DNA from 2 places in the Blautia marasmi genome. Region 1 is predicted to be linked to the other one. Evidence: riboswitches for the same ligand, from Rfam matches in the RefSeq annotation. Region 1 holds a riboswitch; the other holds the start of a gene.

Region 1 (6,624 bases):
GGCAAATAATGCTCTTTGTACTGGTGAAAGGAATGGAGACAAACTATACTGATATCTACGAATGGGAAAGTGATTTAGAATATCAGAACATGGAAAAAGTTTATGGAATTAAGGTCAATAAGAGGTTATATAGATGGAACCATAGTAAGAAAAATTCTATGAACAGACCAACAGTGCGTTGGTGGTGTAAAGAAAACAAAAAAGCTAGAAAACTTTACCAGAGAGCTTTCAGGAGGAAAATGAAACAAGATATTTGTAATGAAGCGTTTTACCATATTAGATCAAGAGATTACAAAACGTATGGTTGGTTGACTTGGTAAAGGACTGGCACCAATAAGAGAATATTCCTGAACTGGTGCTTTCTTTTATCCTGCTGCCATTGGTAAAATCTTGAAATACATCATGACGTAGATAAAAAAGTACGGTATAATATTATATAGTAGAGAAGATAAGTAGATAGGTAAATGTAAGGAACATTACAATGGCATGAGATAATATATGATACCAGTTAGAGGCATTCAGCCATTTAGATTTACACTATTTTTACACCATTTCCGGCCGATTTTATAAGGAGTTATAAACAGTTATGAGGATTTATAAGAAAACACCTACAAAATCCCCGCTCATTTTTATACAATATCCACAAAAACCCTTGAAAAATATAGTCAAATGCGCTATAATTCCCAATAGAATAAAAGAAAATTCTTCGGGGCAGGGTGTAAATCCCTACCGGCGGTATAGTCCGCGACCCATGTAAATGGCTGAACCGGTGTGATTCCGGTACCGACAGTTAAAGTCTGGATGAGAGAAGAAAATGTATGTCACAATACAGATTTCGTCGGTGCCCTGATCTCAGGGCATTTTTTCATTATTACTGTGGCAGCGCAGCAGGATGGAATCTGTACATCAATGACAGAAAAGAAGAATTTCCTTTTATGAAACGTAACTGTTCAGTACTTTCACAGTTACAGGCAAAAATCCATGCAGAATCGCCTTTGGCGATGGGATTTTTGCTTGGCCGTGGTACACTTTCTTACGGTCAGCGCAGTGAATGCGCAGACTTACTGAATAGTTACTATGAAACCATCATAAAAAGGAGAGAATGAAAATGAGTAATGACGCAATTGTAAACAAAAGGCCTGCAGGGGCGCAGAATCGTTCTAAGATCAGGACACTGGCGCAGGTAGCTATGCTTGGGGCAGTGGCTACGGTATTGATGATGATCGAGTTTCCTATCCCGGTGATCGCACCGCCGTTTTATCAGATGGACTTCTCAGAAGTACCGGTACTGGTAGGGGCGTTTGCCATGGGGCCGGTGGCTGGTATTATGATCGAACTTTTAAAGGTACTGCTGTATGCAGTGATCCATGGCTCCGCCACAGCCGGGGTAGGTGAGATCGCCAATTTCCTGATTGGGTGTTCTTTCATTGTTCCGGCAGCATTTTTCTATAAATACCGCAGGAATAAAAAATTTGCCGTGATTGGAATGGTGATAGGAACGATCTCAATGGCTGTTGTAGGCTGCGTGGTAAATGCATTTATTCTGCTTCCCGCATATGGGGCAGCATTTGGCATGCCGGTAAGCGCATTTATCCAGATGGGCACATCCATCCATCCTGCGATCAACAACCTGTTTACCTTTGTAGTGCTGGCAGTGGCACCGTTTAATCTGGTGAAAGGATGTATCATTTCTGCCGTCACACTGCTTATATATAAAAGGATCAGAGTATTACTGCGAGGAGAATAAAATATGCCGGAAATAAAAAAAGTGACGCCGCTCACAGAAAACCCCCACGTGAATCTCTATCACTTGGATGTGGAGAGCAAAACAGGCAGAAAAGGCCATTATTACGTGGCGTCCAGAGCAAAGACAGAAAATGACCTGAAAATAAGAACGAAGAAAAATACCCCGGATGGTGTGATCATTTACAGCCTTTACGGAGAGAAAAAGGACAAAGTGGTGCTGGTGCGTCAGTACCGCTATGCCATTGATAGTTATATCTATGAATTTCCGGCGGGACTGGTAGAACCCGGTGAGGACTACAAAGAGGCCGGAATCAGAGAAATGAAAGAGGAAACCGGACTTGAGCTGTCCCCCATTGATGTGGATCCGGCGTACGAAAAGCCGTACTTCACAACTATTGGCATGACTGACGAATCCTGCGCCACGGTGTATGGCTATACTTCCGGTGAGATTTCCGGGGACGGCCTGGAAGACTCCGAGGAATTGGAGATTGTGCTGGCGGACAGGGAGGAAGTCAGGCGGATCCTGAGAGAAGAGAAGGCTGCGATCATGACAGCATATATGCTGATGCATTTTCTGCATGACGAGGAACCCTTTGCTTTTCTCAGAGAAATTTGACAGTACAAACAAACACTTTTGACCTTTCCGAAGGAAAAATAACAACCAGATACAGTTCGCAAATTTTTCATAAAAAATTAACGGGATATGCATTGTATCCCATGCGGATGAGAGTATACTTAAAGTAGCCGGTGCAGGCAAAATCTGCCCCGGCTACTGTCAGATTGCAGTGACAGCAGTCAAAACAGGCAGGCATGGGAGATATTTAGATATGAAGAAGTGGAAAAAGTATGTTAAAGGTATTCTGGCGGCGTTGTTCAGCGTTTTAGGCGTTATATTGTTCATTGTTCTGGGAATCAAATTCCTCAGATTTTTTATGCCTTTTGTCATTGGCTGGGTTATTGCTATGATAGCAAGTCCTCTGGTTCGTATGGTGGAGAGACGGATGAAGATAGCCAGAAAGCATACCTCAATGCTGATCATCATAGCAGTTCTGGCCGCCATTATCGGGGCGGGGTATTTTATTGGGGCAAAAGCAGTGGAGGAAACCAGCGAGCTGATTAACCAGGCGCCAGATATTTACGGCGGTTTTCGGGAAGATTTTCGTGAGGTGGAACACAACCTGAATAAATTTATGAAACAGCTTCCGGAAAATGTACAGACTTCTATCAATAATATACAGGATGATCTGGGAGAACGGATTGGAAAACTGGTGGGTAATATCAGTGAGTGGACGGTGGGATATGCGGGAGACCTGGCAAAACATCTTCCAAGTGTGCTGATATCTATTATCTTTACCATTTTGTCTGCATATTTTTTCATTGCGGACAGGGATGGGATCCTGGAGTTTGGGCGGAATAACACGCCGCAGATCATACAGGAAAAATGGAAGGTGCTCTCAGACAGCTTCAAGAAAGTTTTTGGCGGGTATTTTAAGGCACAGTTTAAGATCATGGCGATCATTTGGGCTATACTCTGCGTGGGACTTTTGTTTCTACAGGTGAGTTTTGCTGTTCTGGTGGCGTTTCTCATTTCCTTTTTGGATATGCTGCCGTTTTTCGGTACCGGTACGGCGCTTATTCCATGGGCCATATTTAAACTGCTGTCCGGAGATACAAAGTTTGCGGTTGGGCTTATCATTCTGTATTTGGTCACTCAACTGCTGCGACGGATCATAGAACCCAAAATGGTGGGGGATTCCATTGGTATGGACCCGCTGCTTACTTTGATTTTTATGTATACAGGATACCGTATCAGCAGTGTGATAGGCATGATACTTGCAGTCCCCATTGGTGCTGTTGTGATCAATTTTTATAAATCCGGAATGTTTGACAAGCCTCTTCAGTCCGTCAAGGAAGCGCTGGAGGACCTTCTGGAATGGTTTTACCGCAATACCAGGGACGACGAACAGATAGAGAATAAAGAATAAGAGAACAGGACAAGATAGCATAAAGAGCATATAAATCTTTATGCTATCTTAATGTGTCCTTAATATAGCTTTACGCCGTTTTAATATAAAAGAATTTAGAATATGTAGTTACAGGATAACTACTCAGCAGGCCTGTAACTGTGAAGATATGTAACAGTTATGTTACAGAACAACATATAAAGAGAATAAAAAGGGTGGAAAACTCTTATGTCAGGAATAAAGAAACATCACTGGACCACAACGAAACTTATAGTTTTTGGATATTTGGCGGTGATCACCACAGGTACGCTTCTGCTGATGCTGCCTGTGTCCAGCAGGCAGATGACTGCGGTTCCATTTATGGATGCCTGGTTTACTGCTACATCAGCAACATGTGTCACAGGACTGGTCCTGCATGACACTTATACATTCTGGTCCTCATTCGGCCAGGGTGTTATCTTATTGTTAATACAGATAGGCGGCATTGGATTTATGACAATTGCCATTTCCGCGCTTACTATCACAAAAAGAAAGATTGGTTTGTCGCAGAGGCTTCTGATGCAGGAATCCGTGGCTGCACCTCAGGTGGGCGGGATCGTGCGTATGGCAAAGTTTGTGTTCGGCGGAACGGTATTATTCGAGGGGATCGGAGCCATTTTGCTGAGCTTTTATTTTGTTCCCAGGCTTGGAGTTGGAAAAGGCATATATTTTTCCGTATTTCATTCTATCTCGGCGTTCTGTAATGCGGGAATAGATCTGATGGGGAATTTTGAACCCGGTTCGTCCCTTATGACTGCTTCGGGCAGCCCGCTGGTGAGTATTACCATTATGCTTCTTATTATAGTAGGAGGACTGGGATTTCTTGTCTGGTCAGATATCAGGGAACATAAATGGCACTATAAAAATTATAAGCTCCATACCAAGGTGGTGCTTATGGCAACGACCATTCTGATTTTCGGCGGAGCTGTCCTTATATTTTTCTTTGAACTGGGGAAACCCTCCATGGAGGGGCGGAGTTTTGGCGAACAGGTGTTATGTGCGTTTTTCCAGGCTGTAACGCCCAGAACAGCAGGCTTCAACACCGTGGATCTGACAACCCTTACCGGGTGCAGCAAGATCCTTATGGTGGGGCTGATGTTTATCGGTGGTTCCCCAGGCTCCACTGCAGGAGGAATCAAGACAACTACCATGTTCATTATGATCTTGAGTATCTGGTCGGAATTCAGGAAACGGAAGGATATTGAGTGCTTCCGCCGGAGAATGGAGGAAAATGCCCTGCGGCACGCAAGCTGTGTGACCATGCTGTACGGGCTTTTGATCCTTGTGGGAACGGTTCTGATATCCTCTGCAGATGGGGTCATGATCCAGGATGCGCTGTTTGAGGCAGCATCCGCGATCGGAACGGTGGGGCTGTCCCTTGGAATCACAGCTCAGCTTGGCACTGTGTCACATATCGTTTTGATCCTGCTCATGTTTATCGGAAGGGTTGGAGGTATTACCATACTCATTGCTTTCGGCAACAGGATCGCGTGTATACCGTCAAAACTGCCAATGGAAAAAGTATCTGTAGGCTAAGGCCTATTAAAGGAGGAAAAGTAAAATATGAAATCGGTTCTTGTTGTGGGACTGGGCCGCTTTGGGCGACATATGGCCGCTAAATTGATCGAAGAGGGAAATGAAGTCCTTGCGGTTGACATAAATGAGGAGCGTGTCAATGACGCGCTTGATCTGGTGACAAATGCGCAGATCGGGGATACCACCAATGAGCATTTTATTGCCTCTCTGGGGGTGGGGAATTTTGATCTGTGCGTAGTGGCGATTGGAGACAATTTTCAGAGCTCCCTGGAAACCACAGCGCTTCTCAAGGACTATGGCGCACCCTTTGTCCTGTCAAGGGCCAACAGGGATGTACATGCAAAATTCCTTCTCAGAAACGGGGCGGATAAGGTAGTCTATCCCGAAAGAGAGATGGCAGAACGGCTGGCCGTAAAATTCGGCACGGAAAATATTTTTGATTATATTGAACTTACGCCTGATTATTCCATCTATGAAATCCCTGTGCCGGTACCGTGGGTAGGAAAATCCATTGTGGAAAAAGGAGTGCGGAATAAATATCATATCAGTATCCTGGCAGTCAAGGAACAGGAGGAGATCTACCCTCTGCCCCGCCCGGAATATGTTTTCCGGGGGAGTGAAACCCTGATCATAATGGGACATTACAAAGATGTAAGAGCGCTGGCAAAGGCGAGATAGCCGGCGCTCTTTGCCTTTCTTTTTGCGATTTATTTGATTACTTTATAAAATAAGCTATAATAAACCTGTTAACTCCCGTCAGATAACCGTATATTTTACCGGGAGTGATGTAAGCAGTACAGAAAGGGGAGCATCAATGGATTTGGATAGAGGCGGCAGACTGAAAATATTTTTTAGCTATGCGGAAGGTACGGGAAAAACGGTGCAGATGCTGCGGGATGCAGGGAAAAGAAAAGAAGAGGGCTGCGATGTGGTGATTGGCTGTATTCCCCTGGAATGGGATCTGCGGGAGGAGATGGAAAGACTTGCACCTGTTTTCCATAATTACCAGGGAAAGCTGTCTCCTGAATTTGATATAGACAGTGCCATCAGAAGAAAGCCGCAGCTTTTAGTCATTGACAGGCTTGCACATGGAAATGTGCCCGGCTCCAGGCATAGAAAGCGTTATCAGGATATAGAAGAACTACTCCGGGCAGGGATAGACGTATATACTACCCTGAATGTACAGCAGATCGAGAGTCTTTCGGATGTGATATCCTCTCTGACCGGCAGGCCCGCAGGGGAGCGGATTCCGGATAAAGTGTTTGACCAGGCCGACCAGGTGGAATTTGTGGATGCGGAGCCGGAAAAAGTGCGGGAACGTCTCGGAAATCATGCGGCT
Region 2 (6,624 bases), 3.5 Mb from region 1:
ATTTCCGTAGACTCTTTCACAATATTTCCAGACGTAAGTCTGTATCATATGGCCGAATGCAGCCTTCTGTTTCTGCGGCAAGCCAGATAAAGTAAAAGAGAATCCACACAGAGCCCGTGGATCCTCTTTTTCAGATACAGTGAAAATGATATCAGATCTCGCATGTGAATAGGAAAAGTCCGGTCAAATGCCGATGACTCCATCCATAAATGCAATTATGCCGGCCTCGACTTCGTCCTTGATTTCACTATAATTATGTATCTCGTGGCGGTAGCCGGAGTAGACTTTGGTGGTCACATCATGCCCGGTTTCGCACAGCCAGTTTGAGACTTCATAGATGCCCTTTCCGTATTCCCCCACAGGGTCCTGATCACCGCCTATATTGTAAAATGGCAGGGCTACGGGAACCTTTTCAGCCCACTGTACGCCTTCAATTGCCATCATCATCTGAGTGAAATCATATAAAGAACGATTACTGGTAGGTCTGGTAAATGCGTCGAAAGGATCTTCCGCATGGTCACGCTGTACATATGGGTCGGAACAGATCCATTCATTTCCGATGGTAACATCATCACAGCGCTCACACATCCATCCCATCAGGGAACCTGTGAATTCCGGATCAGAATCATTTCCCATCCCATCGTCGATGGCTTTCTTTAAGAGCGCAGCAGCGTTGTCTGCTCCCCGAAAGATTCCTGTGGTACCGCAGATCGTAACACCTGCCAGGTCGTTTCCATAATTCGCCGCATAATCTCTGGCAATGAAAGAACCCATACTGTGACCGAAGATAAAATAGGGAAGGCCCGGATATTTACCGCAGACCAGTTCTCTGAGGGTGTGTTCATCTTCCATCATAGTGTGGAATCCTGTATCCCCCCAATCTCCCCATACATCGCTGACCATGGCTGTTTTTCCGTGCCCCACATGGTCATCAGCAGCTACAATGTAACCGGCATCCATGAATTTGACGATCATATGCAGATATCGTCTGGAATGCTCACCGAAACCATGGATAATCTGTACGATCCCTTTCGGTTTTGCGGCGGGGACATAAATCCACCCCTGTACCTGGTCGCGTTTGTTGTAAGATAAAAAACTTACTTCATGCAGCATAAATAACACCTCCGTTTTTGAAAAATATAGGACTCCATTTGGGGGGCGATTCCCCCGTTTTCCTGAATCTATAAGTTAATATTATAATTAAGTCAGACAATTTGCAAGCGAAAATAATTTGGCTATCCGCTGACACGTCCACAGAGGAGAGATATTGCGGAGCAGAAAAAGAATGCGGTTCCGGTTACCGCGTAAACAATCTTATTACCTATTTGTGCTAATTAATGATATACTGGATATGACAAAGATTGAGTGAAGAAAAATAGGACGGTACCAGGCTGCTTTTATACCACGGTGTAATTCCCGGATCAGATGTTTTAGTGGAAGGGGGACTGTTATGAGAGAAAAAAGTGACTTTCTAAAAGATATAGAGATCGCAGTACAAGGGCTGGAGAGACAAAAAAGAGAAAACCCTCAGGAGGAGGGGGAAAAGGTATACCGGAAATTCAAAGAGTCAGACAAGGAAGCCGTGCGCCTTGCTGCTGCGCTGCGTGGATTTTTCCTGAGGGAAGGTGTTTCGGAGACACAGAGAGAGGCTTTTGGCAATTATATCAAAGAGCAGATCCTGGCTGCATCGGAAGAACTGATCGAGGAGGAGGACGTAGAAAAGATCGCATACCTGGAAGGGTTGGGGTGGTTTGACAGAGAGCATCTCGATGCATTTATCCAGATAGCCAGAGCGCGTCAAAAGACAGCAGCCTTGGTTTGGCTTATGCATCTAAAAGATAAGAAATACGGGTATTCAGAAAAGAGTTTTCCTATATAAACTACGGAAAACGGATTGGTAAAGAAGAATGGAAGAGAATACAGAGGAATATAAAAAGGGCGAAGAGAACCGAAAAGCAAAACTGGGAGTTGAAATTTTGAAAAACTGCAGAAATGAACTCTACAGTTATTTTCCATATCTGGACGGCGCATTTGCCAGTGTTTCATATGAAAGCTGCAGGCACATCCGGGGAATCGGAACAGAAGGAAATATATTTTATTTTGAACCTGAATATCTGCTGCACAGCTATGGGCACAGCCCGGCAGCCATCCGCAGGGGGTATCTTCATATGATGCTTCACTGCCTTTATCTGCATTTGTTCCCAAAAGAAGAATACAGTAAGCATATCTGGGATCTTGCGTGTGATATGGCCGTGGAGCAGGTCATAGAGCGGGAAAATCTGCCGGGGCTGTGCCTGCCTGCCCAGCCGGTCAGAACACGATGTTTAAAAAAACTGGGAGACAGGAATCTGTCTGCAGAGAGGATCAGCCAAATGTTGATGCAGGGCATTTTTTCAGACAGCCTGGAAGAGATTCAGTCAGCCTTCTGCTTTGATGATCACAACCTGTGGGACAGGCGGAAGGAACCAGAGCGGATTGCCAGGACAAAGAGTAAGTGGGAAAAGATTCTGGCTTACACAGGACAGAAAAAACACGATAAAAAACAAAGAGCAGGAGAACAGGAAGGTGACGGCAGGGAGGAGACAGCGGAGGTGCACAGGAGTCGTTATGACTACAGAAGATTTCTGAAAAAATTCGCGGTCCCAAGGGAGGAAGTGGAACTGGATACAGAAAGTTTTGACTATATCATGTACCATTATGGGATGGAACATTATGGAGATATGCCTCTTATAGAACCGCTGGAATATAAAGAAGTAAATCGCCTGGAAGAACTGGTCATTGCCCTGGACACCTCAGGTTCCTGTTCCAGAGAAACCGTACAGCAGTTCCTTGCAGAGACATACAGCATTCTCAGTGAACGTGAAAATTTCTTTAAAAAGATGAAGGTTCATCTTGTCCAGTGTGACTGCAGCATACGGGAGAGTATTGTTATCCATTCAGAAGAGGAATGGAAAGCATACAGTAAAAATATTAAAATCCAGGGACGGGGCGGAACAGATTTTCGGCCTGTGTTTGCTTATGTGGCAGAACAGAAAGAAAAGAAAGAGATCAGAAATCTGAAAGCACTGATTTATTTTACAGACGGAGATGGAATTTATCCGAAATGCAGGCCGGATTACGAGACGGCATTTGTTTTTTTGAAAGGCGGAAACGGCATGGACAGGGTGCCGTGCTGGGCTATGAAGCTGGTAGTTTCCCATTGACAAAATATTCCCGGACATGATTCCATACCCTGCAAGGAGGAAAAAATGAACATCAAAGAGGCAAAGCTGGAAATCAGCAACACATTAAAATCCTACCATCAGAAAGACGACCGGGGCAATTACCTGTTTCCGCTGGTGAGACAGAGGCCCATACTGCTCATGGGGCCGCCGGGTATCGGTAAGACAGCCATTATGGAGCAGGTGGCAGAGGAGTGCAATGTGGGGCTGGTATCTTACACCATTACCCATCATACAAGGCAAAGCGCTGTGGGACTGCCGAATATAAAAAGTAAAACATATCAGGGACAGACCGTGAGCGTTACAGAATATACCCTCAGTGAGATTATAGCCTCAGTCTATGAGTGCATGGAGCGCACAGGGAAAAAGGAAGGGATTCTTTTCATTGATGAGATTAACTGTGTATCTGAAACCCTGGCACCCACTATGCTGCAGTTTCTGCAGAATAAAACTTTCGGAAGCCATAAAGTGCCGGAAGGGTGGCTGATCGCTGCTGCGGGCAATCCGCCGGAGTATAATAAATCTGTCCGGGAATTTGATATTGTCACACTGGACAGGGTGAGAAAAATAGATATTGATGTGGACTGCAGTGTCTGGATGGAATATGCCTGGTCACAGCAGATACACGCCGCTGTGCTCTCCTACCTGAATGTTAAAAAAGAGAATTTCTATCTCGTGGAAAATACTGTGGACGGCAAGTTTTTCGTGACGGCAAGAGGCTGGGAGGATTTGTCCGAGATCCTGAAAAGTTATGAACGGTTTCAGTTCCCGGTTACAGAGAAGCTGGTGGTCCAATATCTTCAAAAAGAGGAAATAGCCAGGGATTTTGCGGCTTACTATCAGCTTTACTGCAAATACGGAACAGATTATGCGGTTACGGAGATTGCAGCAGGCACATTGTCAAAAGCGGAATATGAGCGGCGGAGGGAAATGGCGCAGGTGGCTGGCTTTGAGGAAAGATTTACGGTAGTTGGTCTCCTTCTGGCTTATCTCAACCAGTCGTTCAGAACATATACGCATATTGACGGGAGGATCAGTACACTCTATGAAATATTAAAGTTATTCAAATGTTTTTTGGAAAATCAGGAAGATATTCAGTCGCTCACTGCCTTTACAGAGATAGAAAGAAGAGAACTGGAAACAGAAAAGACGGCAGAAAAGATAACCGTAGATCAGGCATCTGAACAGGAATGGGCTCTGGAACGCCTGGAATCTTACAGTCTTTCCCTGAAGGAGAACCATATTTTTGAGAAAACGGAAGGTATGGCCTGTGTCAGCGAATGGTTTCACCAGGATTTGGAGGAGAGACAAGATATCATAACAAAGATAAGTGCGGAGCTGGAACATACATTTCGGTTTGTAAAAGATTCTTTTGGTGAGGAACAGGAGATGGTGCTTTTTGTGACGGGATTGTCGAAAAACGAAAAGGCTATGGAATTTATCAGCAGTCATGGATGTGATACCTATTTTAAATACAGCGAGATCCTTCTCTACCGTGAAAAAGAGGATGAACTGAGAAGCGCCTGCCTTGAAATGACGGGGGAATCGGATCCACACCATGGCTCATGAATCCCAGCGCTGGCTGCCTCGGGATTTTCATGCTTTCAGCATGAAAATGCCTCCCGGTACAGTGGCCTGTGAACAGTAAACTTTTATTTCGCATTTTCTGTTTACACATGGGAAAGTCTGGTATATAATCAATTGTAACAGATGATGTTTACTGCATTTCTGATTTCAAAAAAAGAATATTGAAGTCTTTGTGGCAGGGTGTAAGTCCCTACCGATGGTATAGTCCATGACCCGCTTTGGCGGCTGAGCCGGTGACTCCTTTAGTATGATAAGGGGAATTCCGGCACCGACGGTATAGTCCGGATGAGAAAAGACATTTTCTGTGAAACTACGCCCGGAGCATATATATTGTTCCGGGCTCATTTTTTTTGAAGGAGGATACAAACTATGAACCAGACTCAAGAAACAACCAATGCAGCTTTTGGCAATGGAATGAAGGCCCAGGCAGGTGCGAAAATGCGGGTAAAGAAAATAGCCTTTGCAGGCCTGATGGGGGCAGTCAGTGCTGTTCTTATGCTTTTCAGGTTTCCGCTGCCTTTCATGCCGCCCTTTATGTCCTTTGACTTATCCGGTCTGATGGAGATGCTGGGAGGATTTATGTTCGGTCCCGGTGCGGCGCTTATGATCATTGTGGTCAAAATACTGCTACAGCTTGTCATGCAGGGCAGCTTCTCTCTGGGAACGGGGGAGATACAGAATTTTATTTTGAGCTGCTGTTATGTTATGCCTGCACTGCTGATCTACCACAGACACAAGACGAAGAAGACGGCGTTGGCAGGTATGGGGGTCAGCACGGTACTGGTTGGCATTGTGGCTGTTTTTACGAACCTGTATCTGATCATTCCCTTTTATGTGCGGTTGTTTGGCATGACTATGGATGAAATCATTTCAATGTGCAGCGCAGTAAACCCAGCTATGAAAAATGCCTTTTCTATGGCGGTCTTAGGAATCCTGCCGTTTAATCTGATCAAATACGGAGTGACGTCAGTCCTGACATTTCTGTTATATAAAAGACTGAGCAAAGTAATTAAAAGTATTGTAGAAAAATAAAGGAGGAAAACAAAAATGAAATTTTCACTGGACAAATCCATCAGCTATGAGGACGCTGTGGGACGTATGTTTGAGATGCTGGGGAACAGCAAGATCATGGCACTGGCATCCAGCCTCAATGACTATGTAATGGTCAGGAACGTAAGCTGTCTTTTTTATGATGACAAGATTTACTTTAAAACGGACAAAAACTTCAGAAAAACAAAACAGCTTTTGGAAAATCCCAAGGTAGCTATGTGCTGGAGCGGCGTGCAGGTAGAAGGAACTGCCCACAATAAAGGACTTGTTGTGGAGGAGCCGGGACACAGATTTGAGGAGGGATACAAAAAGTATCTGTGGGAGAGCTATAACAAATACAGCCATGAGGATACGGAAATCCTTATTGAGGTTTCACCAAAATATGTGGAGATCTGGGATACCAGTGAGGATGGGTATGCATACCAGCTGTTTATTGATTTTGACAAAAAATCAGTGGAAGTGATACCTTACGATAAAAAATGATAGAAGGCCCGCTCCGCCAAGGCTCTGCGGTTATGAAAAAATGTGGGTATCACAAAGTGTGAAGCTTTGTGATACCCACTTTTTTATCCCTTGAGATCAAAGGAAGGAGGACGGCAGATCTTTTGATATTCTGTAAAAGATTCTTTAGTCCAGGTATTTACTGATTTCACGTGACATAACCTCATGATCCAGAGGTTTTGCCATATGACCGTTCATGCCGGCAGATTTGGCATTTTGGATATCGCTTACGAAGGCGTCTGCTGTCATGGCAATAATGGGTACC

Evidence for each region. Region 1 has a riboswitch for FMN ahead of C6P39_RS06210 (ECF transporter S component). Riboswitches for the same ligand answer to the same signal wherever they lie in the genome.
Region 2: another riboswitch for FMN. It lies ahead of C6P39_RS21460 (ECF transporter S component); the one in region 1 lies ahead of C6P39_RS06210 (ECF transporter S component).

What each region holds. Positions count from the first base shown of each region.
Region 1 is NZ_OIWX01000001.1:1,385,578-1,392,201, reverse strand. Features, by position in the region: FMN riboswitch at 699-817, shown strand; gene C6P39_RS06210 (ECF transporter S component) at 1,109-1,747, shown strand; gene C6P39_RS06205 (NUDIX hydrolase) at 1,751-2,362, shown strand; gene ytvI (sporulation integral membrane protein YtvI) at 2,574-3,731, shown strand; gene C6P39_RS06195 (TrkH family potassium uptake protein) at 3,939-5,285, shown strand; gene C6P39_RS06190 (potassium channel family protein) at 5,313-5,963, shown strand; gene C6P39_RS06185 (sensor histidine kinase) at 6,100-6,624, shown strand, end outside.
Region 2 is NZ_OIWX01000001.1:4,910,899-4,917,522, forward strand. Features, by position in the region: gene C6P39_RS21435 (hypothetical protein) at 1-10, shown strand, start outside; gene C6P39_RS21440 (alpha/beta fold hydrolase) at 184-1,113, opposite strand; gene C6P39_RS21445 (hypothetical protein) at 1,451-1,879, shown strand; gene C6P39_RS21450 (vWA domain-containing protein) at 1,908-3,203, shown strand; gene C6P39_RS21455 (AAA family ATPase) at 3,249-4,790, shown strand; FMN riboswitch at 4,971-5,109, shown strand; gene C6P39_RS21460 (ECF transporter S component) at 5,178-5,840, shown strand; gene C6P39_RS21465 (pyridoxamine 5'-phosphate oxidase family protein) at 5,856-6,341, shown strand; gene C6P39_RS21470 (PAS domain-containing hybrid sensor histidine kinase/response regulator) at 6,486-6,624, opposite strand, start outside.